2 regions of the Microbacterium sp. STRO-2N genome follow, and region 2 is predicted to be linked to the other one. Evidence: predicted binding sites of a transcription regulator. Region 2 holds the regulator's gene; the other holds the start of a gene.
The links. Region 2 encodes HspR, which represses chaperone genes until heat shock. Its sites were predicted from a motif close to AAGTTGAGTCNNNNNGACTCAACTT; they were not measured.

Region 1 (14,315 bases), 1.3 Mb from region 2:
GAAGCCGCGCCGTCATGGCGTGGGCGCTCAGGGCCTCACAACGCCGGCAGCCTGGGCACCGCCTGCAGCAGCTGGGCCGTGTACGGGTGCGCCGGGCGCGAGAGCACCTGCTCGGTCGTCCCGTGCTCCACCACTCGTCCGCCCTGAAGCACCGCCACCCTCGCGCACAGCGCCGAGACGATGGTGAGATCGTGCGACACGAGCACCATCGCGATGCCGCGCTCGCGCGCGAGCCGCCGGAACAGCTCGATCACCGTCATGCGCACCGACGTGTCCAGTGCGCTCACCGGCTCGTCGGCCAGCAGCAGCCGGGGCCCCGGTGCGAGAGCGCGCGCGATGGCGATGCGCTGTCGCTGGCCGCCGGAGAAGGCGTCGGGATAGCGCGAAGCCGCGTCCGCGGGCAGATCGACCGCGCGCAGCAGCTCCGCGACGCGAGCAGCACGGGCTGCGCGGTCGAGCTCGAGTCCCAGCGAGCGGATCGGCTCCGAGATCGAGTCGCCGACCCGCATCCGCGGGTCCAGCGAGGAGAACGGGTCCTGATAGACCGGCTGCACGGCGCGGCGGAACAGGCGCATCCCGCTCCGGTCACGGCGATCCAGCGGCGCGCCGTCGAACAGGATGCGGCCCTCGGTCGGCGCGGCGAGGCCCAGCAGGAGACGCAGCAGCGTCGTCTTGCCGGCGCCCGACTCCCCCACGAGTCCCACGCTCTCTCCCGGAGCGACGGCCAGATCGATGTCGTGCAGCACGGCGGCGTCGTGGTGATAGCGAAAGCTCACGCGCTCGGCCGTCAGGAGCGGGCCGCGCGGCCCGGCAGTCGCCGTGTGCACCGCTTCCGTCGTCGTCATGCCCCACCCTCCGTCCGCTCCGGCAGGAACGCCTCGAGCTCGCGGGATGCCGACACCAGCGCGCGCGTGTAGTCCTCGGCGGGCGAGGTCAGCAGGGTCGCCGTATCGGCGAGCTCCACCTGCCTGCCGTCGCGCATCACCAGCACCCGGTCGGTGATGCCCGCCACCACCGGAAGATCGTGGCTGATGAAGATCAGCGACATCCCCCGCTCCTCGACCTCTCGCTGCAGCAGCGCCAGCACGCCCGCCTGCACGGTCACATCCAGTGCGGTCGTCGGCTCGTCGGCGATGAGCAGACGCGGACCCGCTGCGAGGGCGAGCGCGATCGCGACCCGCTGACGCTGTCCGCCCGAGATCTCGTGGATGTAGGCGCGGGCGATGCGCTCGGGATGCGGCAGCTGGACGTCGGCGAGCGCGTCGAGCACCGCACTCCGCAGGGCGTCCCCGCGCAGACCCCGGTGGTGCGCGAGCGGCCAAGCGAGCTGCTTGCCGACCCTCATGAGCGGGTCCAGCGATGCCAGCGGCTCCTGGAAGACCGCGCCGACCACCGACCCCCGCACGCGGTCGAGCCGGCGCTGCGAGGCGGCGACGACATCCACCTCACCGCCGTCCGTGGCGAGCATCGCACCCCCCCGCGCGCGCAGCGGATGCGCGAGCAGGCCGAGGATCGCGAGCGCCGTCAGCGACTTGCCCGAGCCGGACTCGCCGATGATGCCCAGCCGTTCGCCGCCGTCGAGACGGAACGACACCTCGTGGACGAGATCCCGCGGCTCGGCGCCTTCGTACCCGACTCCGAGAGCGTCGACTCTCAGGAGCGCGCTCACCGGATGCTCCGGGTGGTGGGGTCGACGACATCCCGGAGGCCGTCGGCGAGCAGGTTCATGCCGATGATGGTGGCCACGAGCAGGAGGCCAGGCAGAATGGCGGCCGTCGGAGCGACGAGCACCGTGCTCTGCGCCTCCTGCAGCATCCGTCCCCACGACGCGTTCGGCGGCGGAGACCCGAGCCCCAGGTACGACAAGGACGCCTCGGCGACGACGGCCCCGCCGAACTGCAGCGCGAGCGGCACGACGAGCGTCGGCCAGACGTTCGGCACCACATGCAGCCCGATGACCCGCAGCATCCCGGTTCCGGAGGTGCGAGAGGCCGTGATGAAGTCCTGCACCAGCACGCGTGTCGTCGTGATGCGGGTGAGCCTCGCGATCACGGCCGCACCGGCCAGGCCGATCGCGAGGATCGCGGAGTCCATCGAGGCTCCGCGCCACGCGACGATGAGCATCGCCAGCAGCAGCGTCGGGAACGCGATCGCGATGTCGAGCAGACTCGAGATCGCGTCATCCAGCCAGCGGTTCGCGATGGCGGCGACCAGCCCGAGCGTCACGCCGAGGACCGCGGCGATGAGCACGGAACCGAATCCGACGACGAGGGCGAGCCGGGCGCCGACCATGAGCTGCGAGAAGAGGTCGCGGCCGAGGCGATCGGTGCCCGCCCAGTGCTCCGCCGATGGGGGCATCAGGCGATCCCCGGTGGTGTCCTCGAGGCTGAACGGGGTCCACACCAGCGACACGAGCGCGACCACCGCGATCGCGCCGAACAGCACGGCCCCGACGGCGAGGTTGACGGAGCGGCGGACGCGGGGGCGACGCTCGGGCGTCGCCGTCGTGTCGGCGGAGACGGCAGGGGCGGTCGGGATCGTCACGGTCACGCGGCCGACTCCGCTCCGACCGCGTCCGCGCGCGTCGGCCCGATCCGCCGGTTGCCCGACAGCGAGCCGCGCAGTCGCGGGTCGATCATGCGCTGGATGATGTCGGCGGCGAAGCCCAGCAGCAGCACGAGCGCCGTCGAGAAGAGCAGCACGCCCTGCACGCTGGGGAAGTCCTGCTCCTTGATGCCCACGAGCAGCATGTCGCCGAGCCCCGGCAGAGCGAAGACGCGCTCGATCACGACCGCTCCGACGAACGTCGTCGAGAGCATGATCGCGAGGATCGAGATGACCGGCACCACGGCGTTGCGCACGCCGTGCCGCCGCAGCGCCGTGCCGAAGCTCTGCCCCGTCGCCCTCGCGGCGCGCATGTACTGCTGACCGAGGATGTCGAGGGTCGCGCTGCGCACATAGCGGGCGAGGTCGCTCCCGGCGACGAGCGCGATCGTTGTCACCGGGAGCACGAGCGCGAACAGCGCCGCGCCGGGATCCTGCCAGTCGGTCCGCGGAAAGCCTCCGGCGGGGAAGAGCCGCCAGCCGAGCGACAGCACGGCGACGAGCAGGATGCCGACCCAGAACACCGGCACCGCGCCGCCGAGCTGCGACAGCGCCGAGAAGGTCGCGCCGTACCACGTGCGCGACTTCCAGGCGGCGAAGAAGCCCACCGGGACCGCGATCAGGACGGCGAACACGAACGACAGCAGCGTCAGCGGCAGCGTGACGTTCAGCCGCCGGACGATCTCGTCGCCCACCGAGAGCCGATTGGTGAACGACTGACCGAGATCCAGGGTGACCAGCTGGCGCAGATAGTCGGCGTACTGCTCCCAGATCGGGCGGTCCACACCCAGACGCGCGGCGGCAGCCGCGATGTCGGCGTCCGTCGCCCCCACGGAGATGAGCGCGAACACCGGGTTTCCGAGCACGCGCAGCACGACGAACAGGATCGTCGCCGCCAGCGCGAAGGCCAGCAGCAGCAATCCTGTCCGTCGGAGCAGATACCGGCCTATGATGCCGCCTTCTCGATGCCGTACACGTAGAACAGCGAGTTGAGCCCGTTCTCGGGCACACCGCTGATGCCTTCCGCCGCGATCCGCAGCTGCGGGTTGAGGTAGAGCCACACGCTCGCGGCGTCGTCCGAGATCTGCTGGTTCGCCTTCTTCACCAGCTCGGTCTGCTCGTCCACCGACGCCGCCTTCTCGGAGTCGGCGAGCCACGTCTGCACGTCGGCGTTGTCGTAGCCCCAGTAGAAGTCGGGGTTGCCGTAGAAGTTGATGTCGCGGTCGTTGACGTGGCCCTGCAGCGTCGCCTGGAAGTCCTTGTCGGTGTACACCTTCTGGTACCACTCATCGTCGGTGATCACGTTGATCTCGACCGTGATGCCGACCTTCGCGAGCTCGGACTTGACGAACTCGGCGACGGTGGAGTGCACGCCCGAGTCGGGGGTGTCCAACGTGAACGTGAAGCCGTCGGCGTAGCCGGCGTCGGCCAGCAGCTCCTCAGCGAGCTCGACGTCGTACGGGTTGTTGTCGGCGAGCTCGATGTACCAGGGCTCCGACGGCGGCACCATCGAGCCGATCAGCTGGCCGCGGCCGTCCCAGATCGCGTCGAGCAGCTTCTCGCGGTCGATCGCGGAGTACACCGCCTTGCGGACGTCCACCTGGTCGAACGGCGCCACGCGGTCGTTGAACGCCAGCAGCTCCTTGGTCGTCGACGTGCCCTCGATGATCTGGAAGCCCGCGGCTTCGAACTCCCCCAGGCTGTCGGGGTTCGACTGGCTCGTCACCAGGTCGACGGCCCCGGTGAGCAGGGCGTTGTTCAGGGCCGTCGGGTCGGCGTAGTACTGGTAGACCACGCCGCCGTTCGCGGGCGCCTCGCCCCAGTACTCGTCGTTCAGCTCCAGCGTGATCGAGTCGCCCTTGCGGTAGTCGGCGAGGCGGTACGGCCCGCTGCCGTCCTCGGTCGCGGTGAGATCGCCTGCCGCGGGGTTCACGATCCACACGTAGCCGAGGTTGTACGTGAAGCTGATGGACGGCTGCTTCAGCGTCACCGCGACGACCTTCTCGTCGACGACGTCGACGTGGTCGATGACGCTCAGCTGGCGCTTGCGCGCGGCGATCGACTCCTCGCTGACGAAGCGCTCGAGGCTGTACTTGACCGCTTCGGCGTCGACCGGGTCGCCGGAATGGAAGGTCGCATCCTCCTGCAGCGTGAAGGTGTAGACCAGGCCGTCCTCCGACACCTCCGTCTCAGCCGCCAGCAGGGGCTCGACCGTCGCGTCGTCAGTGATCTTGAACAGCCCCTCGTACACGTTGCCGGTGAACACCTCCGTCACGCCCGAGCTGCCGCCGAAGATCTGGTCGAGGTTGGTGGGCTCGTTCTGCGAGCCCACGACGATCTCGGCGTTCGGATCGGCAGCGTCCGCCGCGCCGGTCGAGGCAGGCGCGCCTCCGGAGGCGCAGCCGGCCAGGACGAGGGCGGCGGAGGCGAGCGCCGCAGCGGCGACTCCCAGACGTCGTATGCGTGAGGACACGTCGGTTCCTTTGCTGTTCGGGTGAAGCAGGGTTGTTCGGGTCGAGGGTGGGCGCGGGGCGCTGTCGGCCCCGCGCCCGGCTAGAGCGTGAAACCGTCGGCGAAGCGGACGCGGCGCTCCCCGGCGCGGAGCGCGAAGGGCAGGCGGTTCTGCAGCGGCGGCAGCGGGCAGTTCATCTGGTTCGAGAACCCGCAGGGCGGCACGATGGCCCGGTTGAAGTCGATCGTGATCGGAATGCTGTCGCCGGGCGCGAGCGCGCGCTCCGAGGCGGGGTGGTCCAGGAAGAGGAACCTGCCGGCGCCGTAGCTCTCTGCTCCGTTGGTGCGGTCGCCGAACACGAGCTGGAGCTTGGCCGTCCCGCCGTAGACGGTGTCGAAGGCGTTGAGCCGGTACTCGGTGCCGTCCACCTCGAACACGAGATCGCCCGAGACCGGCAGCGCGCGCGTGGCGCCGGCATCCTTGATGTGCTCGAACGGCACGACGCGCTCTTCGTCGACCAGCTGGAACCGACCCGGGATCACCCAGGCAGGGTCGTAGTCGTAGTACTCGATCCCCTCGAACGCCTGCTGTGCCGGGGAGTCCTGCCGCCAGATGCGGTAGCCCTCCTGCGTCAGGCCGCTGTCGAGGTCCGCACGCTGCAGACGCGTGAACCGGGCGTCAGCGGGGTGGCCCGCGCGCGCCTCGTCCTCGTCGATCGGGGGCCGGCCGGCGGGCGACCAGTGGGTCAGCACGAGCGAGAGAGCCCCTTCGGGCGCCGTCACCGCGCGACGACGCGACGCCTTCCAGTCCTGCCAGACGTCGTGCGCGGACACAGTTGCAGTGGTCACCATCACAGGTGATCAAATCGCGACCGCCATTCGGAAATTCCGTTTCACAGTGTTTCGCTGCGTGTGACCGTGCGTCACGACGTGCGATGCCTAGCGGTCGCGCGCACGAGCGGCAAGCCCGTGTCGTCGTGTCCCGCCTCATTGCACGCTGGAGCAATGGCGCGCATCGGAACCTCGGGCTGGGTCTACCCGCACTGGCGTGGCGTGCTCTACCGCGGAGACCAGCGCGCCTGGCTCGGCCAGTACGTCGCCGAGTTCGACACCGTCGAGCTCAACGGCAGCTTCTACCGGTGGCCTGCCGACGCGCGATTCGCTTCGTGGCGCGAACGTGTGCCCGAAGGCTTCGAGATGGCGGTGAAGGCGCCTCGCGGGCTGACGCACGCGCGGCGCCTGCGCGATCCCGACGTGTGGATCGAGCGCATCACGCGTGGCCTGCACGCCCTCGACGGCCGACGCGGACCGCTGATCGTCCAGTTGCACCCGGCGATGGAGCGCGACGACGAGCGCCTGGATGCGTTCCTCGGGGCGCTGCCCGCGTGGACTCGGCCGGTCGTCGAGTTCCGGCATCCGTCGTGGACCGACGACGAGTCGATCTTCGGCCTGCTCGAGCGCCACGACGCGGCGTACTGCGTCATGAGCGGAGCACGGCTGCCGTGCATCCTGCGTGCCACCGCGGAGCTCGTGTATGTGCGGCTGCACGGCCCCGATCCCGAGAGGCTGTACGGCGGCTCCTACTCCGACGACGACCTGGAATGGTGGGCCGGGCGCATCCGCGAGTGGGAGGCCTCGGGTCACGAGGTCTACGCGTACTTCAACAACGACGGCGGGGGGAACGCCGTCCGCAACGCCCGGACCCTGAAGCGGATGCTGGGCGCCTGAGACGACGAAGGGCGCCATGCCCTCCGGCATGGCGCCCTTCGTGTGCGTCGGCGTCACGCGGCGGTCGCGAGCGCCTCCGCGCGTACGACGATGCCGTCGCTCCCGGCATCCACGGTCACCGCACCGCCGTCGGCGAGCGCACCGGTGACGAAGAGGTCGGCGATGCGGTCGTCGACCTCGCGCTGGATGAGCCGGCGCAGCGGACGAGCACCGTACTCGGGCTCGTACCCGTGCTCGGCGAGCCAGTCCACGGCCGCTTCGGTGACCTCGAACGCGATCTCGCGCTTGGCGAGCCGTCCCCCGCTCGCGCCGAGCAGGAGCCGCACGATCTCGCGCAGCTGGGGCTTCTCGAGCTTGCGGAAGAGCACGATCTCGTCGATGCGGTTGAGGAACTCGGGCCGCATCGCCTCGCGGAGCTTGCCGAACACACGGTCGCGCAGGTCCTTCTCCGATCCGAATCCGGTCGCGCCGCCTCCGTCGGCGATGAAGCCGATGGCGCCGCTGCGCGACGCGAGGAACTCCGACCCGAGGTTCGAGGTCATCACGACCACCGTGTTGCGGAAGTCGACCGTGCGGCCCTGACCGTCGGTCAGGCGCCCGTCGTCGAGCACCTGCAGCAGCAGGTTGAACACGTCGGGGTGGGCCTTCTCTATCTCGTCGAACAGCACGATCGAGTACGGGTTGCGGCGCACGCGCTCGGTCAGCTGCCCGGCCTCGTCGTACCCGACGTATCCGGGAGGCGCTCCGACCAGGCGCGACACGGTGTGCCGCTCGCCGAACTCGCTCATGTCGAAGCGGATGACCGCTCCCTCGTCGTCGAACAGGCTCGCCGCCAGGCCCTTGGCGAGCTCCGTCTTGCCGACCCCGGTGGGGCCGAGGAAGAGGAACGACCCGACCGGACGCCGCGCGTCGCCCATGCCGGTGCGATTGCGTCGCACCGCCTTGGCGACGGCGGTCACGGCGTCGTCCTGTCCGACGACGCGCGCGTGGAGCTCGTCCTCGAGGGTCGCGAGGCGCTCGCGCTCGCTCTCGGTGAGCCGGTTCACCGGGATGCCCGTGGCACGGCTGATCACCGCGGCGATCTCGGGCTCGTCCACGATCGCGTCGGGCTTGCCGACGGTCGCCGCGCCGGCCGCTGCGCCGCTCGTGGCGCGCTCGAGGCGGTCCTGCACGTCGGTGATCTCGTCACGGATGCGCGAGGCCTCCTCGTAGTGCTCGGCCGAGACGGCTGCGTTCTTGTCGGCCTCCAGCGTCGCCAGGCGCTCCATCAGCGCGCTCACGTCGACCTGGGCGCCGAGACGCAGGCGCAGTCGCGCGCCCGCCTGGTCGATGAGGTCGATGGCCTTGTCGGGCAGCACGCGGTCGGGAAGGTAGCGGTCGCTGAGCTCGACGGCGGCGCGCAGCGCCTCGTCGGTGTACACGATGCCGTGGTGGTCCTCGTACGCGGACTTCAGGCCCCGCAGGATCAGGACGGCGTCCTCGATGGACGGCTCGCCGACCTTCACGGGCTGGAACCGGCGTTCGAGGGCAGGGTCCTTCTCGATGACGCGGTACTCCTTGAGCGTCGTCGCGCCCACGAGGTGCAGCTCGCCCCGTGCGAGGCGGGGCTTGAGGATGTTGCCGGCGTCCATGCCGCCGTCGCCGGCGCCGCCCGCGCCGACCACCGTGTGCACCTCGTCGATGAACACGATGAGCTCGCCCTGGTGCTCGGCGATCTCGTCCATCGTCTTGGTGAGGCGCTCCTCGAAGTCGCCGCGGTAGCGCGTGCCTGCGAGCATCGCCGCAAGGTCGAGCGCGACGACCCGCTTGCCGGCGAGCTGCTCGGGCACGCCGCCGTCGACGATCGCCTGCGCGAGGCCCTCGACGATCGCGGTCTTGCCGACGCCGGCCTCGCCGACGAGCACCGGATTGTTCTTGGTGCGTCGGCTGAGGATCTCGATCGTCTGCTCGATCTCGTCGGCTCGCCCGATGACGGGATCGAGTCGCCCGGCCACCGCGAGTGCGGTCAGGTCGGTGCCGTACGTGTCGAGCATGGGCGTGTCGGATGCCGCGGCATCCGTCGCGTCATCTGCTCCGGGAGCACCGCCCGGCGACACCGTCTCGCGCACGCTCTGCGTGAGGGCCTCGGCGGTGACGCCGGCGCGCGCCAGCACCTGGCCGGCGGGCGTATCCTGCGCGAGCACGAGCGCGAAGAAGAGGTGCTCGGGGTCGACGTAGGTCGAGCCCGACGAGCGCGCGACCTGGAACGCGTGGAACAGCGCACGCTGCACCGACGGCGTCACGACCGCCCCGTCGACGTCGGCGGGGCTCGAGGCGGCGGGGAGCCGCTCCTCGGTCGCCCGCACGATGCCGCGGGGGTCGGCGCCGATGCGCTCGATGGCGTCCTTGGCGGGAGCCTCGGCCGCGAGGATCCTCAGCACGTGCAGGGCGTCGAGCTCCCGCTGGCCGCGCTCGAGCGCGTAGGCGCCGGCGCGCTGCAGCAGCTGCTGCGTGCGCGCGCCGAGGAACCGGCTGAGGTCGATCGAGCGCTCGACGCGCGCGCGCTCGCCGGCGAGATACCGCGCGAGGAACTCGTCGAACGAGCTGGCGTCGTCACCGGCGGAGGGGGTGAAGTCTTCGGGCATTCCATCTCTCCTGAACTTGAGTGAGGGACTGTCAAGTTTACGAACTTGAGTACAGCCGTATCAAGTTCAACCAGCTCCTTCCGGTCATATTCCCGGGTTACGGCGATCTACGGTGGAGCCGTGACCTTCTCGCTCGACGCGCTCCGGCGCTGGCCCGACATCGAGGCGCCAGACCTCGTGGCGACGGATGCCGCCGACAGGCTGATCCTCGACGAGTCGGCGTCGTCGCGCGCCCCTGCGAGCGACGCCGTCGCGGTCATCGGCGACGCGTACGGCGCGCTGACGCTGGGCGCGGCCGCGGACGGCGGTCACGGCATCCGCGTCCATCAGGACGCCCTCACCGGTGAGCGGGCGCTCGCGACGAACGCAGAGCGGTTCGATCTCGCCGACCGCTACGCCTCGCTGCCACTGGCCGCGGACCTCGTTCACGGCGCGCGGGTCGTGCTCGTGCGGCTCCCCCGCTCGCTCGACGCGCTGCGCGACATCGCAGGACTGATCGCCGCACACGCCTCGCGCGAGGTCGTCGTGTACGCCGGCGGGCGTGTCAAGCACATGTCGCTCGCGATGAACGACGTGCTGCGGCAGCACTTCGAGCGGGTCGACGTCACGCATGCGCGCCATAAGTCCCGCGTGCTCGTCGCGCGCGGTCCGCACGGCGGCCGCGATCCCGAACCCCGGCGCGCCGTGCACGACGGGCTCGTGGTGTGCGCGTTCGGCGGGGCGTTCGCGGGCGCGTCGATCGACATCGGCACGCGGTTCCTGCTCGAGCAGCTCCCCCCGGCGATCCCCGCCGACGGCGCTGTGATCGACCTCGCGTGCGGAACCGGCGTCATCGCGACCGCCCTCGCGATGAGGCATCCCGCAATCCGCGTCGTCGCATGCGATCAGTCCGCAGCCGCCGTCGCCTCGGCGCGTGCGACCGCCGACGCGAACGGCGTCGGCGATCGGATCGACGTCGTGCGAGACGACATGCTCGCGTCGCAGCCCGATGCCGGCGCGTCGTTCGTCGCGGTCAACCCGCCGTTCCACTCCGGCGCGGCCGTGCATGAGGGAATCGCACCACGCATGTTCGCCGACGCGGCGCGCGTGCTCCGGCGCGGCGGCGAGCTCTGGGCGGTGTGGAACTCGTCTCTGCGCTACCGCCCGGCGCTCGAACGCCTCGTCGGGCCGACACGTCAGGTGGCACGCAACAGCAAGTTCACCGTCACCGCCTCGGTGAGGCGCTGAGCGTCCGGCTCAGCCCGTCGTGTCGGCCCACGCCGGAGCGGGGGCGCCGTCGAGGAGCGTCCGCTGATGTCGCCGCCGCGCAGCCGCAAGAACTCCACCGCGTGGTGGAGGCTCACCATCGAGGCAGCAGCGGATCGAACTGCTCGTCGATGTCGAACAACCCGCCGTGGATCAGAGCAACCGAGGTGCGCGCGCGCTCGGTCCGGAACGTCGGAGAGAGGGCCGGGCCTCGGTGCTGGGGACACCGAGACCCGGCCGCCACGGCTATCGCACTCCCCAAGGCGAGCGAGTTCCGCGGCGAGGAGCGGCGTTGGGGACACCGCGTCCGTGGGTGCTGGGGACACCCATGATGACGCTATCAACGCGCAGACGACGTCGACCGGAAAGGGATCTCGACACGCCGATTGGTCGGACCTGTTTCGACGGGCGCTGATGACGCCCCCGGTCATCGGTTCAGAGCTACGCGTGGATCGCGCCTGGGAGAGATACGGGTGCCCGACGGGACCTCGTACATCGTGGAGCTGCAGTCGGGTCTGCGGCGCGGCGCTCCAGGAGGCTGGCAGCGGTTCTGGTGCCACGGCTGCCGACTCGTCGATCTGCCGACCACGGACTCGCCCCGCATGAGTGCCCGAACTCCGATCTCCATCGCGGAGTGGCCCGCCCCGCAGCGATGCTCAGCTTTCGGTGAGCTTCTCCTTTACAGCATCGCGGACAGCACGTCCCCCATATGGGGGACGTGCTACGTTGTCGATGCGGATCTGAGGTCGCCTGGGGAGGCACTCAGGCTGGGACCGCGCACGGAGGGGCAGCGATCTGGGGACGCAATACCTCCGCCCCAGCGACGTCGCTCCCCTCGGGTCGCTGTGAAGCACCCGAGGGGAGCGACGGATGAGTATCACGGATGACGCGCTCAGCCGCGCGGCCGGATCCGTCCAACGATGCCGCCGGTGTCGGCGTAGCCGCTCCCCCTTCCCACGCCGCCGGATCCGGATCGAAGAGGACCGGTCACCGTGAGCGGGCGCCCATGACCGATCCTCGCCTTCCGCGTGGGCAAGGGACCTGACGGTGGCGGTTCGGCGACGACGCCGCTCCACTCGCCTCCCTGACGGCGAAGGCAGGCAAGGCCCCCGGACCGACCACCCCGAGAGGGCGATCGGGCCGGGGGCCTTGTCATCACGTGCGGACGCGCTACTTCCGCGGAATCATGCGGTTCTCAGAAGTCCCAGTCCTCGTCTTCGGTCGCCTCGGCCTTGCCGATGACGTACGACGAGCCCGACCCCGAGAAGAAGTCGTGGTTCTCGTCGGCGTTCGGCGACAGGGCCGACAGGATCGCCGGGTTCACGTCCGTGACCGTCGAGGGGAACATCGCCTCGTAGCCCAGGTTCATGAGGGCCTTGTTGGCGTTGTAGTGCAGGAACTTCTTGACGTCCTCGGTGAGGCCGACACCGTCGTAGAGGTCCTGCGTGTACTGCACCTCGTTGTCGTAGAGCTCGTACAGCAGCGAGAACGTGTAGTCCTTGAGGTCGTCGCGCTTGGCCTGGTCGACCGTCTCGAGTCCCTTCTGGAACTTGTAGCCGATGTAGTACCCGTGCACGGCCTCATCGCGGATGATGAGGCGGATGAGGTCGGCCGTGTTGGTCAGCTTCGCCCGGCTCGACCAGTGCATCGGCAGGTAGAAGCCCGAGTAGAACAGGAACGACTCGAGCAGCGTCGAGGCGACCTTGCGCTTGAGAGGCTCGTCGCCACGGTAGTACTCCATGACGATGCGAGCCTTCTTCTGAAGGTTCTCGTTCTCGATCGACCAGCGGAACGCCTCATCGATCTCCTTTGTGGAGCACAGCGTCGAGAAGATCGACGAGTATGACTTGGCGTGCACCGACTCCATGAACGCGATGTTCGTGTAGACGGCCTCCTCATGCGGCGTGATCGCGTCCGGGATCAGCGACACCGCGCCGACGGTGCCCTGGATGGTGTCGAGCAGCGTCAGGCCGGTGAACACCCGCATCGTGAGGGTCTGCTCTTCGGGGGTGAGCGTGTTCCACGACTGGATGTCGTTCGACAGCGGCACCTTCTCGGGCAGCCAGAAGTTGTTCACGAGGCGGTTCCACACCTCGAGGTCCTTGTCGTCCTGGATGCGGTTCCAGTTGATGGCCTGGACATGATCCAGGAGCTGGAGCTTCTCGCTCATGTTCTCTCTTTCCAAAATCCCAGGTCAGACCATCAGAGCGTGCACGAGACGCACTCGCTCATGTCCGTTCCCTCGAGGGCCATCTGGCGCAGGCGGATGTAGTAGATCGTCTTGATGCCCTTGCGCCACGCGTAGATCTGCGCCTTGTTGATGTCGCGCGTCGTGGCGGTGTCCTTGAAGAACAGCGTCAGCGAGAGACCCTGGTCGACGTGCTGCGTGGCGGCGGCGTACGTGTCGATGACCTTCTCGTAGCCGATCTCGTAGGCATCCTGGTAGTACTCCAGGTTGTCGTTCGTCATGAACGCCGCCGGGTAGTACACGCGCCCGAGCTTGCCTTCCTTGCGGATCTCGATCTTGGCCGCGATCGGGTGGATCGACGACGTCGAGTTGTTGATGTACGAGATCGAGCCGGTCGGCGGGACCGCCTGCAGGTTCTGGTTGTAGATGCCGTGCGTCTGGATGGACGCCTTCAGCTCGCGCCAGTCGTCCTGCGTGGGGATGTGGTGCCCGGCGAACATCTCCTTGACCTTGTCGGTCGCCGGCGCCCACTCCTGGTCGATGTACTTGTCGAAGAACTCCCCCGACGCGTACTTCGAGTCCCAGAACCCGTCGAAGACCTCGCCGCGCTCGATCGCGATGCGGTTCGACGCGCGCAGCGCGTGGAAGAGCACCGTGTAGAAGTAGATGTTCGTGAAGTCGATGCCCTCTTCGGAGCCGTAGTACACGTGCTCGCGAGCGAGGTAGCCGTGGAGGTTCATCTGGCCGAGACCGATCGCGTGCGAGCGGTCGTTGCCGGCCTCGATCGAGCGCACGGAGCGGATGTGGCTCTGGTCGCTGACCGCGGTGAGGGCGCGGATGCTGGTCTCCACCGTGCGCGCCAGGTCGCCGCCGTCCATCGCCAGGGCGATGTTGAGCGAGCCCAGGTTGCACGAGATGTCCTTGCCGATCTGGTCGTACGACAGGTCCTCGTTGAAGGTCGTCGGCGTGTTGACCTGCAGGATCTCGCTGCACAGGTTCGACATGTTGATCCGGCCCTTGATCGGGTTGGCCCGGTTCACCGTGTCCTCGAACATGATGTACGGGTAGCCCGACTCGAACTGGATCTCGGCGAGGGTCTGGAAGAACTCGCGCGCGTTGATCTTGGTCTTCTTGATGCGCGGGTCGTCGACCATCTCGCGGTACTTCTCGGTCACCGAGATGTCGCCGAACGGCACGCCGTACACGCGCTGCACGTCGTACGGCGAGAACAGGTACATGTCCTCGTCGTTCTTGGCGAGCTCGAACGTGATGTCGGGGACGACGACGCCGAGCGAGAGCGTCTTGATGCGGATCTTCTCGTCGGCGTTCTCACGCTTGGTGTCGAGGAACCGCATGATGTCGGGGTGGTGGGCCGACAGGTACACCGCGCCTGCGCCCTGACGCGCACCCAGCTGGTTGGCGTAGCTGAAGCTGTCTTCGAGCAGCTTCATGACCGGGATGATGCCGGAGGACTG
Region 2 (14,315 bases):
GTCGCGATCGAGGTGGAACGCGCCCGGCTCACGGCGGAGCTGCGGGCGAGTCAGCGCGCGCTCATGCAGTCGCGCGGCCGGATCGTCGAAGCGGCGGACCTGGAGCGTCGCCGCATCGCGCGCGATCTTCACGACGGCCTCCAGGTGCAGCTCGTCCTGCTCGCGCTCGAAGCTCAGCAGATCGCGACGGCACCCTCCGACACGGTCGCACAGCGCGCGACCCGGCTGCGCATCGAGATCGACGCGGCAGCGGCGGATGTGCGCGCGCTCGTGCGCGACCTCGTGCCGGCGGCGCTCATCGAGCGCGGGCTCGCCGCGGCGGCCGAGGATCTCGCCGACCGGATGCCGATCCCGACGCAGTTCGAGTCCGACGTCGAGGACGGCGCGATCGGGGACCTGGTCGAGGCCACGACGTACTTCGTTCTCACCGAGGCGCTGGCCAACGTCGTCAAGCACGCCCACGCGTCGCTCGTGCGCGTGCGCCTCGCCGTCGAGCGTGGCAGGGTGCACCTCGACGTGGAGGACGACGGCGTCGGGGGTGCGTCGATGGAGGCCGGCTCTGGCCTGCGCGGCCTCGCAGACCGGGTCGAGGCGATCGGGGGGACCATCATGATCTCGAGTCCGCGCGGCAAGGGCACGCGAGTGCGGGCGGAGGTTCCATGCGCGTGATCATCGCCGAGGACGAGGCGCTCATCCGCCGCGGCCTCGAACTCGTCCTGCGGGAGGGCGGCCACGACGTGGTCGCCGCCGTCGGCGATGCGGACGAGATGACGGATGCGGTGGCCCGAGAGCGCCCCGACCTCGTGGTGACCGACATCCGCATGCCGCCGACGCACACCGACGAAGGCCTCGCCGCCGCGCTGCGGATCCGTCGCGACCATCCCGGCACCGCCGTCGTCGTGCTGTCGCAGCACGTGCAGCGGCGGTACGCCAAGGATCTGCTCGCCGATGGCGAAGGACGGGTCGGCTACCTGCTCAAGCAGCGGATCGCCGACATCGGCACCTTCCTCGAGGACCTCGAGCGGGTCGCGCAGGGCGGCACGGCACTCGACCCCGATGTCGTGGCCGTGATGGTGGGGAGGGCCAGGCACTCGGAGGTCGCCGTCGGGCGGTTGACCGCGCGGCAGCAGGAGGTGCTCGCGCTCGTCGCCGAAGGCCGCAGCAACGGCAGCATCGCGGCAAAGCTCTTCCTCACCGAGAAGGCCGTCGTGCAGCACGTGTCGCGCATCTACGACGCTCTCGGTCTCCCGCCCGATGCCGACACCCATCGCCGCGTTCAGGCGGTCGTGCGCTACCTGAACCGCCACTGATACGGACCCAGGTCGCCAATCAGCCGAAACCGCGTGACAGATCGACGAGCGCCTCGCTACCGTGCGTTGTGGGCGGCTTCCTGGGGGTGGTCGCCGGGAACCCGCTGCTCGGTGGGTTCTACCCGTGGACCTGGGGTTACACGCCTTCGGCGGCGGCGACGTCTGGGGTCGCCGCCGTCGCAGAGGCCTCGCGGCGGGCTCAGCCGTGCCACTCCCGCTCGAGGATGGCATAGACGCCCGTGTCGGTCCACTCGCCCTTGAGCCACAGGTGCTCGATGTGGTGCGCTTCGTGGCGCATGCCGAGACGTTCGCACATCCGCACCGATGCCGTGTTGCGCGGGTCGAGCTCCGCGTAGACGCGGTGAAGACCCAGCTCCTCGAACGCGAGGCCGAGGAGGAGCCGTGCTGCCTCCGTTCCGTAACCGTGGCCCTGCGCGTGCGGCGCGAGGATCCAGCCGATCTCGGCGGTGCGGTCGTCGAGGCTCGAGATCGTGAAGTACATCGTGCCCAGAAACGCTCCGTCGGCCGCGCGGATCGCAGGTTGGATGTAGTCGCCCTGGTCTGCGAGCCGCGTGGCTGCACGATCCCGCGCCAGGATCTCGGCCACCTTCTCCCGTGGGCGTGCCTCATAGAGGAGGTATCGGCACACGTCGGGGTCGCCCTGCATGGCGGCGAGGTCGTCGAGGTCGTCGGCACCGAGGAGATCGAGCGTCACACGCTGTCCGCGCAGAGGGCGGAAGTCCCAGGGAAGCGGCACGCATCCATCATCGCGATGCAGCGCACTTCGACAACTTGAGTCGAGTCGTGTCAAGTTCGAATTGACGGATGCCGCACCCCGGCGTATCGTTGAGTCATCGCGACTCAGCTTTGGGTCTGCGAGCCGGCTTTTCACACGAACCGCGGGCCGCGGCATCCGTCGTCGCCCCCACGAAGGAGAGAACACATGGCACGTGCTGTCGGAATCGACCTCGGTACGACCAACTCGGTCGTGAGCGTCCTGGAGGGCGGCGAGCCCAAGGTCATCGCAAACGCCGAAGGCTTCCGCACGACCCCCTCGGTCGTCGCATTCACCAAGGACGGCGAGGTGCTCGTGGGCGAGACGGCCAAGCGCCAGGCCGTCACCAACGTCGACCGCACCGTCTCGTCGGTCAAGCGCCACATGGGCACCGACTGGACCTTCGAGGTCGACGGCAAGAAGTGGACGCCGCAGGAGATCTCGGCGCGCATCCTCCAGAAGCTCAAGCGCGACGCCGAGCAGTACCTGGGCGACACCGTGACGGATGCCGTCATCACCGTGCCCGCGTACTTCAACGACGCCGAGCGCCAGGCCACGAAGGAGGCCGGCGAGATCGCGGGCCTCAACGTCCTGCGCATCATCAACGAGCCCACCGCCGCGGCCCTGGCGTACGGCCTCGACAAGGGCAAGGAGGACGAGCTCATCCTCGTCTTCGACCTCGGTGGCGGAACCTTCGACGTGTCGCTGCTCGAGGTGGGCAAGGACGACGACTTCTCGACCATCCAGGTGCGCGCGACGGCCGGCGACAACCGCCTCGGCGGCGACGACTGGGACCAGCGCCTCGTGGACTACTTCATCAAGCAGTTCAAGGACACCACCGGCGTCGACGTCTCGGGTGACAAGATCGCGCTGCAGCGCCTCAAGGAGGCCGCCGAGCAGGCGAAGAAGGAGCTGTCGAGCTCGACCTCGACGAGCGTCAACCTCCCGTACCTGTCGCTGACCGACTCGGGTCCGGTGTCGCTGTCCGAGACCATCACGCGCGCGAAGTTCGAGGACCTCACCAAGGACCTGCTCGACCGCACCAAGAAGCCCTTCGAGGACGTCATCCGCGAGGCCGGCATCAAGGTCGGCGACATCGACCACGTCGTGCTCGTCGGCGGCTCGACCCGCATGCCCGCCGTCTCGGAGCTCGTGAAGCAGGAGACCGGCAAGGAGCCCAACAAGGGTGTGAACCCCGACGAGGTCGTCGCCGTCGGCGCCGCGCTCCAGGCCGGAGTCCTCAAGGGCGAGCGCAAGGACGTGCTGCTGATCGACGTCACGCCGCTGAGCCTCGGCATCGAGACCAAGGGCGGCATCATGACGAAGCTCATCGAGCGCAACACCGCCATCCCGACCAAGCGGAGCGAGACCTTCACGACCGCCGACGACAACCAGCCGTCGGTCGCGATCCAGGTCTTCCAGGGCGAGCGCGAGTTCACGCGCGACAACAAGCCGCTGGGCACCTTCGAGCTGACCGGCATCGCGCCGGCTCCCCGCGGCATCCCGCAGATCGAGGTCACGTTCGACATCGACGCGAACGGCATCGTCCACGTGTCGGCGAAGGACAAGGGCACCGGCAAGGAGCAGTCGATGACGATCACCGGCGGCTCGTCGCTGCCCAAGGACGACATCGAGCGCATGGTGCGCGAGGCCGAGGAGCACGCCGCCGAAGACAAGAAGCGTCGCGAGGCGGCCGAGGTGCGCAACCAGGCCGAGACCCTCTCGTACTCGATCGAGAAGCTCATCAAGGACAACGACGACAAGCTGCCCGAGAACGTGAAGACCGAGGTCCAGGCCGACGTCGACGCACTCAAGACCGCGCTCGCGGGCGACGACGACGACGCGGTGAAGGCCGCCTTCGACAAGCTGTCGCAGTCTCAGGGCAAGCTGGGCGAGGCGATCTACGCGTCAAACCAGGCTTCGCAGTCGACGGATGCCGGCACCGAGGCTCCGGCCGACGAGCAGGCTTCGACCGCCTCTGACGAGGACGTCGTCGACGCCGAGGTCGTCGAAGACGAGGACGAGAAGAAGGCCTGATGACTGACAAGGACTTCGAGAACGAGGTCCCCGGCGGCGAGGACCCGGAAGCGCAGGCTTCCGGGTCCGACCCGCAGGAGGGCAAGGACGACGCGGGCGAGACGGATGCCGACGGTGACGAGCTCACGGTCGACGACATCCTCGGGGCGGAGCAGAGCGCCGAGGCTGCGGCCGAAGATGCCGTGCTGGCCGACCTCGAGTCGCAGCTGCTGAACGACCTCAAGCGCCTGCAGGCCGAGTACGCCAACTACCGCCGGCGCACCGAGGAGCAGCGCGAGATCGAGATCGAGCGCGCCAAGGGCGCGGTCGCGAAGGGCCTGCTGCCGGTGCTCGACGACCTCGACCGCGCCGAGAAGCACGGCGATCTCGAGGAGGGCACGCCCTTCGCCGCGATCGCCGAGAAGCTGCGGGGCCTGGCCGAGCGCATGGGCATCGTCACGTACGGCGCCGCGGGCGAGGTCTTCGACCCGCAGCAGCACGAGGCGATCTTCCAGGCGCCGACGCCGGGCACGACCGAGCCGACGATCCTCGAGGTCGTCGAGGTCGGCTACCGCCTGGGCTCGGTCGAGCTTCGTCCCGCGAAGGTCGTCGTCGCCGTGCCGGCCGAGTAGCACCGAGGAGGAGGATCCATGGCCAGCCAGGACTGGTTCGACAAGGACTTCTACTCGATGCTGGGCGTCTCGAAGGACGTCAGCGACGCGGACTTGAAGAAGACCTACCGCAAGCTCGCGCGCAAGTACCACCCCGATTCGAATCAGGGCGACGCGGCCGCGGAGGCCAAGTTCAAGGAGATCAGCGAGGCGTACTCGGTGCTGTCCGACCCCGAGCAGCGCAAGGAGTACGACCAGATCCGGGCGATGGGCTCGGGCGCTCGCTTCACCGCGAGCGGCCAGGGTGCCGGCGGCTTCGAGGACGTGTTCAGCATGTTCGGGCAGGGGCGCGGCGCCCGGTACCAGAACGCCGAGGACTTCGACGACATCTTCGCGATGTTCAATCAGCAGCAGGGCGGTCGCTTCGGCAGCGGCCGCTTCGGTCAGCCCTCGGGCGGGTACCGCGGGTTCGGGGGACCGACGCGCGGCGCTGATGTCACCGCCCGCACCACGATCGACTTCATCACCGCGACCAAGGGCGAGACGATCACGTTGCAGGGCGAGGACGGCAAGCCGTTCAAGGTGAAGATCCCCGCCGGCGTATCCGACGGGCAGAAGATCCGCCTTCGCGGACGCGGCCGCCCGTCGGTCGACGGCGGCGAGCCCGGCGACATCGTCGTGCAGGTGGCGGTGCGGCCGCACCCGGTGTTCACCCGCGACGGGCTGAACCTGCGGGTGACGGTGCCGGTGACGTTCACCGAGGCGGCTCTCGGCGCGACGATCGAGGTGCCGACGCTCGGCGGCGACCCCGTCAAGCTGCGGGTGGCCCCCGGCACCCCGTCGGGCCGTGTTCTCCGCGTCAAGGGCCGTGGCGTGGAGACCCAGAAGGGCACCGGCGATCTGCTCGCCGAGGTCCAGGTGGCTGTGCCGTCGCACCTCGACGACGCGGCGCGCGAGGCGCTCGAGCGCTTCCATGCCCTCGAGCCGAAGGAGAACCCGCGCGCCGACCTGATGACCAAGGCGCGCGGCTGAGATCAGCGGCGTACAGCAGGAGCGAGAGGGAGGTGAGGCACATGGGGGAACCGCACGACATCGACGAGGATGCCCCGATCTTCGCGATCGCGGTGGCCGCGGAGCTCTCGGGCATGCACCCGCAGACCCTGCGCCAGTACGATCGGCTCGGTCTCGTCGTACCCGCACGCACGCAGGGCGGCTCCCGCCGCTACTCGCTGCGACACGTCGCGCAGCTCCGGGAGGTGGCGCGCATGTCGGCCGACGGCATCGGTCTGCCGGCGATCGCCCGCATCCTCGAGTTGGAGGACCGCGTGCGCGAGCTTCACAGCCGCGTCCGCGACCTCGAGGAGCGCGTGCGAGAGGAGCTCGAGAAGCGCCCGGGCGCGCGTGTCTTCGCCGCCGGTTCGACGGGCTCCGTGGTGACGCTGCGGCACGGCACGCGCGTGCGCCGCGCGACCGAGCTCGTGGTCTGGCGTCCGCGGACGCCGCTTCCCCCGGCCTCGGGTCCCGACGCAACGAAGCAGTCGGACGACTGAGGTCCTGCCAGCTATCGCGAGCGCGACACGTTCGCACTCGTGGCCGTGCGTGCGCGCGCGGGCGCATGCCGGGTGATGGCCGGGTGAACTTTCGCAGGCGCTGGCTCGCCCATTGGTACAACCATTAAGGATCGAGAACCCGCCCGGTTCTCAGGTCTGCTCTCGCTCACACGAGTGGGCACGCTCGTGCTCTCGCGGGGGCGATCCACCTGGTGCTGATGCGCCGCAAGCGCACGGCCACAACACCGACGTGGCGGTCTCCCCTGCCGCCACCCCGCCGAAGTGAGTGAGGGCTCCTCGGTGCGAGCCCCGCCGTCCCCCAGCCGGCGGGGCTCGGTCGGCGGGCGGCTTGCGCCGGAGCGGGTGACCCGGCGGGTGAATTCCAGATGAGACGGCTCTCACGCGCGGTATCTTCACGCCGGGGACCTCGATCGACAGTGTGTGCGCTCGAGGACCTTCACACGTGCGAGAGCCCTCAACGCTCTCGCGGACACCTCGGGGGGCGTCATGGCTGGTCATCTTCGGGCTTCACTCGGCGAGCGCAGGGGAGGGGGCGTCCGTCGACTCGGGAAAGCTGCCCTGGCCGGCGTGGCGGCCGTTCTCATGGTCGTATCGGGGGCGACCACCGCCGCAAATGCGGCCATCGTCGCCGAGCACGAGATCACGGCGAACTGGGCCGCACCCGTGCCCACGAGCGTGCTCTACGGCAACCCGATCATCGCCGAGTGGCACATCAACACCAACGACGCCGAGCAGCCGGAGTCGAACGAGGACGTCACCAACGTCACCGTGACGCTGACCGCAAGCAACGGCAAGTTCGCCAGCCTCCCCACCGTCTGCAAGACGACCGGTGTCACGCCGGTGTCGTCGATCTCGGCGGATGGCGTCACCCTGATCTGCAACGTCGGTACCGTGAAGGCCGGCACTGCGACCGTGCTCCAGACGCCCATCCGCGCGACGAGCACCAACGGACAGCCCCTGTCGGCGTCGGGCTCCGTCGACTCCGACCAGGCCGCGGCGCCGTCGACAGTGGCTGCTCAGACACCCGTGCCGGTCACCTACAACTACGGCATGGACCTCGTGATCTCGACGCCCTCGAGCAACCCGGCCGAAGGCGGTCAAAGGGCGCGGTACTTCGAGGGCAATGCCGAGCGTCAATACATGGTCGTCGACTGGGCGATCGCCGCCAACGCGGGCAGCCGTCCGGGTCCGGCGAACTACTCCTTCGTGCTGAACGTCTCCACCGCGACCGCGGGGGCGAACACGAACCTCATCACCCCCGAGGAGTGTCGCCCGGTCAACGGCGAGATCGCTGCCGGCATCCCCTTCTCGGCGACGAACCGGCCCGACCGCGCCGCCTTCCCCGGCGGCTGCACGATCACGAAGCTCAACGCGACGCAGTACCGCGTCACGCTCACCAACATCGACTACAGCCTCACCCGTGTTCCGGTGAAGGACTCCAAGGGCCAGAACCTCCCGGCCGGCAAGAACTACATCGCCTCCGGCGCGCTCATCCTGTCGCACCCCTCTCCGGCGACGGTGACCCAGACGTTCAACTTCACCGCGGCCGCGCCCGCGTGGACGTACCCCGGCACGACGCAGCAGACGGCCGATCCGACCGCCAACAACACCGACGCGATCACGCTCTATGTCCCGGGCGACTTCAGCAACGCGTGGCACGGCACTCCGACGTCGTCCCGCTCCCCGTGGGATGACCAGCTGTTCGTCGCGGCCGGCACCAGCTCGACGTGGACCCCCGGCGCAGGCGGCGCCACTCTTCCCCTGTACTCGCAGGCGACGACCTACGCGTGGAACGACTACCGGGGACCCAACGCCGGCAACATCGCCGGCGTCTGCACGATGAATCAGAGCGCGACGAGCTTCCCGGCACCGGAGAGCAACAATTTCGTCTACCGCTACATGGACGCTGGCGGGCATGACCCGGCGCGCGGTGGCTACATCCAGATGCCCACTCTTCGCTACTGGTACACCACCGCGAACATCGACACCCACACCTTCACGTGCGGCTCCACCGCCGTCACGTGGGTGCCCGCCACACCGGCCGGCGGGGTGACGGTGGGTGATCCGCGAACTCCGGGGACCAGCGTCGTGCAGCTGCCGGCCAACGTCACCGCCGTCAAGGCGACGTGGAACCCCGCCGTCGACAAGCCGTACGGAGTGTTCGTGCGCGGCTTCGGCTACATCAAGGCGAACGCGACGCCGTGGGTCGCCGGCGCGCCGAACAACATCGCCGAGGAGGGTTGGACCGTCGGGTCCTTCAACCGCCCCAACACCGTGACCGCGGCGGCGAACACGTGGTACAACGCGAGCCACAGCTCCGGCAGCGTCGCCGCGGCCACCCCCTGGAGCCCGTACACCGGTGCGGCGGGCGGCACCAACGGATACCGCGACGTCTTCCGCATCGTCGGGAACACCGGCACGATCTCGAAATCCGCCAGCCCGCAGACCGCGGGGCCGGGTCAGCCCGTCACCTATACCGTGCGGGCCGCGACCAACAGCACGACCACACCGCCGACGAACAGCAACCTGACTGTGGTGGACCTGCTTCCGGCGGGGATGCAGTACATCGCCGGCTCGGCGCGAATCGACGGCACCACGGTCACGCCGGCGTCGACCACCGTCAGCGGGCGACAGCAGCTGACCTTCGCCATGGCGAACTCGCCCGCGAACACGCAGCGCGTGATCACCTATCAGGCGATGCTTCCGGCGAATTCGTCGGTCGCTCCGGGGACCACCCTCACGAACACCGCCGAAGTGCGCGTGCCCGGTGACAACCGCGAACTGGCGCTCAGGCAGGCCTCGGCGTCCGTCGTCGTTCCGAACAACGGCACGACGTCGTTCGGCAAGAGCTCGGCGGCGACGTTCGTGCCCTACGCGGGTGGCAGCTCGTTCTGGCGCATGACCCTGAATTCGCTCGACCCGTCGTCGAACGCCTACACCGACACGATCGACATCCTCCCGTACAAGGGGGACGAGAACGGCACGAACATCGACGGCGGTTACGAGGTCACGCGCGTCAGCGTGCCGGTGAACACGTGGCGCGTCTTCTACACCACGGCCGATCCGGGGACGCTCAGCGACGATCCGCGCACGAAGTCCAACGGGACCAACCCAGGTGCGATCGCGGGCAACACGGTCGGCTGGAGCGCCGTGACCCTGAGCGGCACGAACGCCGCCATCCCCGCGAACGCCACCGCCATCCGCGTGATCGGTCCCGCGCTCGCGCCGGGCGCCCAGCAATCGTTCGACGTGCACTTCACCACGGCAGCTCCCACGGGCACCGACTGCGCCGCCCCGGCTGCCGGCGACAACAAGCCCGGCCAGGTCATCGTCAACGCCGCCACCAGCATCGCCGCCCACACTGGTCTGCCCATGAAGTCGTCGGCGACCACGACGATCGCCGACTGCAACCAGATCGAGATCAAGAAGTACGTCCTCGAGAAGGGCGGCGACCGCACCGACCCTGAGGCGTGGCACGATGCCCAGGACGCGAGCGACTTCCCGCAGTACGCCCGCGAGGACTCGGTGCCGTACCGCATCACAGTGACGAACCGTGGCACGGGCACCCTCACGAATGTGGTCGTGACCGACCCGATGTTCCCGCAGTGCGCCTACACGGTCGCCTCGCTCGCGGCCGGCGTCTCCGAGTCGCGTGAGTGCACCGCCGGCCCTGCGGCGCTCGGCACAACCATCAACGAGGCGTTCGTGAACGTCACGCCGCCGGTCGGCGAGCCGCTGACCGGGAGCGACCCGGCCGGCATCGTGGTGCCGCTGCCTCCGACGATCTCGAAGACGTCGAACCCGGCATCCGGCACGCCCGTCCTCGCCGGCGAGCGCATCACCTACACGGTGACGATCACGGAGCCCGAAGACAGCCCGGCGCCTTTCCTCTCGCCGACCTTCACGGACGATCTCACCGGCGTGCTCGACGACGCCGTGATCGACGAAGACAGCATCACCGTCGCGACTTCGGCCGAGGACGGCGACCCCGGCACCGCAGTGCTCGACGGCAACGCCCTCCGCTGGTCCTCCGACAGGATCTTCCCCGGCGAGATCATCACGATCACGTACACCGTCACGGTGAAGGACTACGACGAGGTCGGCGACTTCCGCCTGCGCAATGCGGTGACTCCCGGCACCGACATCGAGTGCGGCACCTGCACGACGGAGCACCCCGTTCCCGGCATCCACTTCACGAAGACGGCGGCCCCGTCGACCGTCACCCCCGGCGGCACCGTCACCTACACGATCGACGTCCGCAACACCGGACAGGTCGCGTTCGGCGAGAACGGCTTCGCGGCCGCCTCGGTGACCGACCCGCTGACGGACGTGCTGAAGGATGCCGTGTGGGTCGGCTCGTCGTCGCCCGGGGTCGTCTTCGACCCCGCCACGGGCGTCACGTGGAGCGGCCCGCTCGCCGTCGGCGCGACGACGTCGTTCAGCTTCGACGTGCAGATCAAGCCCGCGGGCGTGGACGAGGACACGCGCGACGACCGGCTCGAGAACACGATCGTTTCGGAGACGCCTGGCAGCAACTGCGAGGACGGCTCGACCGACCCCGATTGCGGCGCGGTCGTGCGCGTGCAGTCCTACACGGTCGAGAAGTCGACGGCCGAGGCGCCGGTCGTGCGCGGCGACGTCGTGACCTACTCGCTCACCGTGCGCAACACCGGCGAGGTCGCCTACACGGCCGACAGCCCGGCATCGTTCGACGACGACCTGGCCGACGTGCTCGACGACGCGGACTTCGTGGCGGGCAGCGCCACCGGCGGCGCCGTGTTCGCCGACGGCCACCTCACGTGGTCGGGTCCGCTCGCGGTGGGCGAGGTGCGGAGCTTCACCTACTCGGTGGCCGTGAAGCAGACGCCGAACCCCGACAGCATGACGCTGAACAACACCGTCACGCCGACGGGCACCGGCGGCAGCTGCGCCGGCGAAGGCCTGTGCGACACGACGACGCCGATCGCCCAGTTCCACGTCGCGAAGTCGTCCGACCCCGCCTACGTCAACCCTGGCGGCACCGTGCACTACCGCATCGTCGTCACCAACACCGGCGACGTCGCGTTCACCGACGCCTTCCCTGCATCGTTCCGCGACTCGTTCGCGGGGATCGTCGACGACGGTGAGCTCGACGCGACGATCGACGACGACGGCGAGATCGTCGACGGCAGCGTGACGTGGACGGCCGGCGACCTGACCTATCGCGGTTCGGTCCTCGACTGGACCGGCCCGCTCCCCGTCGACGGCACCGTGACGATCGAGTACGACGTACTGGTCGACAATCCCGACCGCGGCGACCACCTGCTCGCGAACCGCATCACGACGCCGACCGGCCTGGCCAACTGCGACACCGGCTCGACCGACCCGGTGTGCGAGACCGAGACGCCCGTGCAGTCCTACGAGCTGGTGAAGGTCGCGAACCGCGATGTCGTCGAGGTCGGCGACTCGGTCACGTACACGATCACGGTGCGCAACACCGGAAACGTGCCGTACCCGGCCGGTCCCGGCGAACCGCAGGCCGCGATCTCCGATCCGATCGGCGACGTGCTGCAGAACGCGACGTTCGACGGCCTCGTCACGGCCACGGCCGGAACGGCGACGTGGGACGCGGCATCCGAGACCATCCGCTGGGTGGGCGACCTGCCGCTGGGCGGCGAGCCGGTCGCGATCACGTACACCGTGACCATCACGGCCGCCACGACCCCGCCCGACCGTCTCATGAACCGGGCGAGCACCGACAGCCCCGGCGGCAACTGCGACCCCGCGACCGAGTTCGATCTCGCCGACCCGCGGTGCTGGGTCGAGGTGCCGACGCGCGCATACGAGGTCGTGAAGTCGGTGAACGACACGGTCGTGGAACCGGGTCAGCAGGATCTGACCTACACCATCACCGTCACGAACACGGGCTCGGAGGCCTACACCGGCACGACGATCGGCGACGAGAACGCCGCCGAGATCCGCGACGACCTCACCGACACGCTCGGCGATTCGGGCAACCCCGTCCTCGTCTCGCAGCCGGCGGGGTGGCAGGTCACGTTCGAGAACGGCGTGCTCGTGGGCGCGGGCCCCCTCGCGGTGGAGGAGACCGTGACGTTCGTCTACACCGTCGACGTCGACGCCCCGGACGCCGGCGACCACCGCATGGACAACCGGGTCGAGACTCCGCCCGGCCGCGGCGGCAACTGCACACCGATGTCGGCGGACGGCGACTGCGACGTGACCGTGCTGGTGCGCGAGTTCAGCGTCGAGAAGACCGTCGACCCGCAGGTCGTCGAGATCGGCGACACCGTGGTGTACACCGTGACGGTGCGCAACACCGGCGCCGTGGCCTACACGGCTGCTGACCCGGCCGGGTTCCGCGACGATCTCACCGACGTGCTGCGCGACGCCGACTGGGGCGCAGTGCTCCAGGGCGGCGCGGTCTTCGACGGGATCGCCACGCTCACGTGGTCGGGCGAGCTGCCGATCGGCGGCGAGGCCGTCGTCCGGTACACCGTGACCGCCAACGGGGAGACGGATGACGACATCCTCGTCAACGACGTCGATCCGGTCGGCGCCGGCGGGTCGTGCGTCGACGCCGACAGCTGCACCACCGAGGTGCCGATCCGGTCGTTCGAGTACGAGAAGACGGTCGACGCGACTTCGCTCACCGAGGGCGACGACGTCACCTACACCGTGACGGTTCGCAACACCGGCGCGGTCGCGTACACCGACGCAGAGCCCGCCGACATCGTCGACGACCTGTCGGAGGTGCTGGACGACGCCGGTGACCTGCGGGCCATCACGATCGATCCCGATCAGGGCGAGGCGACCGTGACCGGAAGCGCGCTGCGGTGGGAGGGTCCGCTCTCGGTCGACCAGACCGTGACGATCCGCTACACGCTCACCGTGGACGACCCCGACACGGGCGACCACCACCTGGTGAACACGGTCACGAGCTCGACCGGCGAGTGCGCCGAGGACGGGACGTGCACCACTGACACGCCGGTGCGCAGCTACCTCGTCGAGAAGTCCTCGACTCCCGCCGTCGTGACCCCGGGCGATGAGGTGGCGTACACCGTGACCGTCACCAACACCGGCGCCGTGGCTTACACCGACGACGACCCCGCGTCGTTCGCCGACGACCTGACGGACGTGCTCGATGTCGCGAGCGAACCGTTCGACCTGGCGGTCGAGGGTGACAGCGACAACGCGCCGTCGTGGCATGCCGACGAGTCGGAGCTGCGATGGGCGGGCGAGCTGCCCGTGGCAGGCACCGTGACGATCCGCTACACCGTGACGGTCGACGCGCCCGTGGCAGACGACGCCGACTTCCTGCTCGAGAACGTCGTGACGCCGACCGGCCCCGGCGGCGAGTGCGGAGACTGCGAGACGGTGACGCCGATCCGGGCGTACGACACCGTCAAGACGTCGAGCCACCGGCAGGCCGAGCCAGGCGACATCGTGACGTACACCGTGCGCGTCGAGAACGTCGGCCAGGTGGCGTACGCCGCTCCGACCCAGGCGACGTTCACCGACGACCTGACCGGCGTCCTCGACGACGCGAGCGGTCCGACGGGGATCACCGGCGGCGCGACGTTCGCGGACGGCGCCCTCTCGTGGGCGGGCGATCTTCCGATCGGCGGCGTCGCCGTCGTCACCTACTCGGTCACCGTGCTCGATCCGCAGCAGACGCCGACGCCCCCGGCCGACGGCATCCTGCGCAACGCGGTCGTGACTCCGCCCGAGGGCGGGTGCGCCGACTCCACGGCGGCGGACTGCTCCACCGAGACCCCGGTGCGCGCGCTGCACTTCGAGAAGACCGTGGACCAGGACGTCGCGTACGCGGGCGACGTGATCGAGTACACGATCACCGTCGAGAACACCGGCGCCGTCGATTTCACCGCTGACGTCCCGGCGACCTTCGACGACAGTCTGGCTCGCGTCCTCGACGACGTGACCACGGTCACGGCCGACACTCTGGAGCTTGACGCGAGCGTGGGCGAGGCGACGTTCGTGGCGTCGACGGGCAGCATCCACTGGGAGGGACCGC

Region 1: AC3ANN_RS05865 (ATP-dependent Clp protease ATP-binding subunit) is a predicted target of HspR. The motif match lies at 9,421-9,445, and genes of this name have one in related genera.

Annotation. Positions count from the first base shown of each region.
Region 1 is NZ_CM173223.1:1,277,394-1,291,708, reverse strand. It holds gene AC3ANN_RS05900 (ABC transporter ATP-binding protein) at 36-845, opposite strand; gene AC3ANN_RS05895 (ATP-binding cassette domain-containing protein) at 842-1,669, opposite strand; gene AC3ANN_RS05890 (ABC transporter permease) at 1,666-2,550, opposite strand; gene AC3ANN_RS05885 (ABC transporter permease) at 2,547-3,542, opposite strand; gene AC3ANN_RS05880 (ABC transporter substrate-binding protein) at 3,551-5,077, opposite strand; gene AC3ANN_RS05875 (DUF1684 domain-containing protein) at 5,158-5,907, opposite strand; gene AC3ANN_RS05870 (DUF72 domain-containing protein) at 6,061-6,783, shown strand; gene AC3ANN_RS05865 (ATP-dependent Clp protease ATP-binding subunit) at 6,837-9,407, opposite strand; gene AC3ANN_RS05860 (class I SAM-dependent methyltransferase) at 9,528-10,634, shown strand; gene nrdF (class 1b ribonucleoside-diphosphate reductase subunit beta) at 11,848-12,822, opposite strand; gene nrdE (class 1b ribonucleoside-diphosphate reductase subunit alpha) at 12,855-14,315, opposite strand, start outside.
Region 2 is NZ_CM173223.1:4,164,747-4,179,061, forward strand. It holds gene AC3ANN_RS19110 (sensor histidine kinase) at 1-669, shown strand, start outside; gene AC3ANN_RS19115 (response regulator) at 660-1,310, shown strand; gene AC3ANN_RS19120 (GNAT family N-acetyltransferase) at 1,510-2,067, opposite strand; gene dnaK (molecular chaperone DnaK) at 2,254-4,122, shown strand; gene AC3ANN_RS19130 (nucleotide exchange factor GrpE) at 4,122-4,733, shown strand; gene AC3ANN_RS19135 (DnaJ C-terminal domain-containing protein) at 4,752-5,744, shown strand; gene AC3ANN_RS19140 (heat shock protein transcriptional repressor HspR) at 5,786-6,262, shown strand; gene AC3ANN_RS19145 (DUF7927 domain-containing protein) at 6,851-14,315, shown strand, end outside.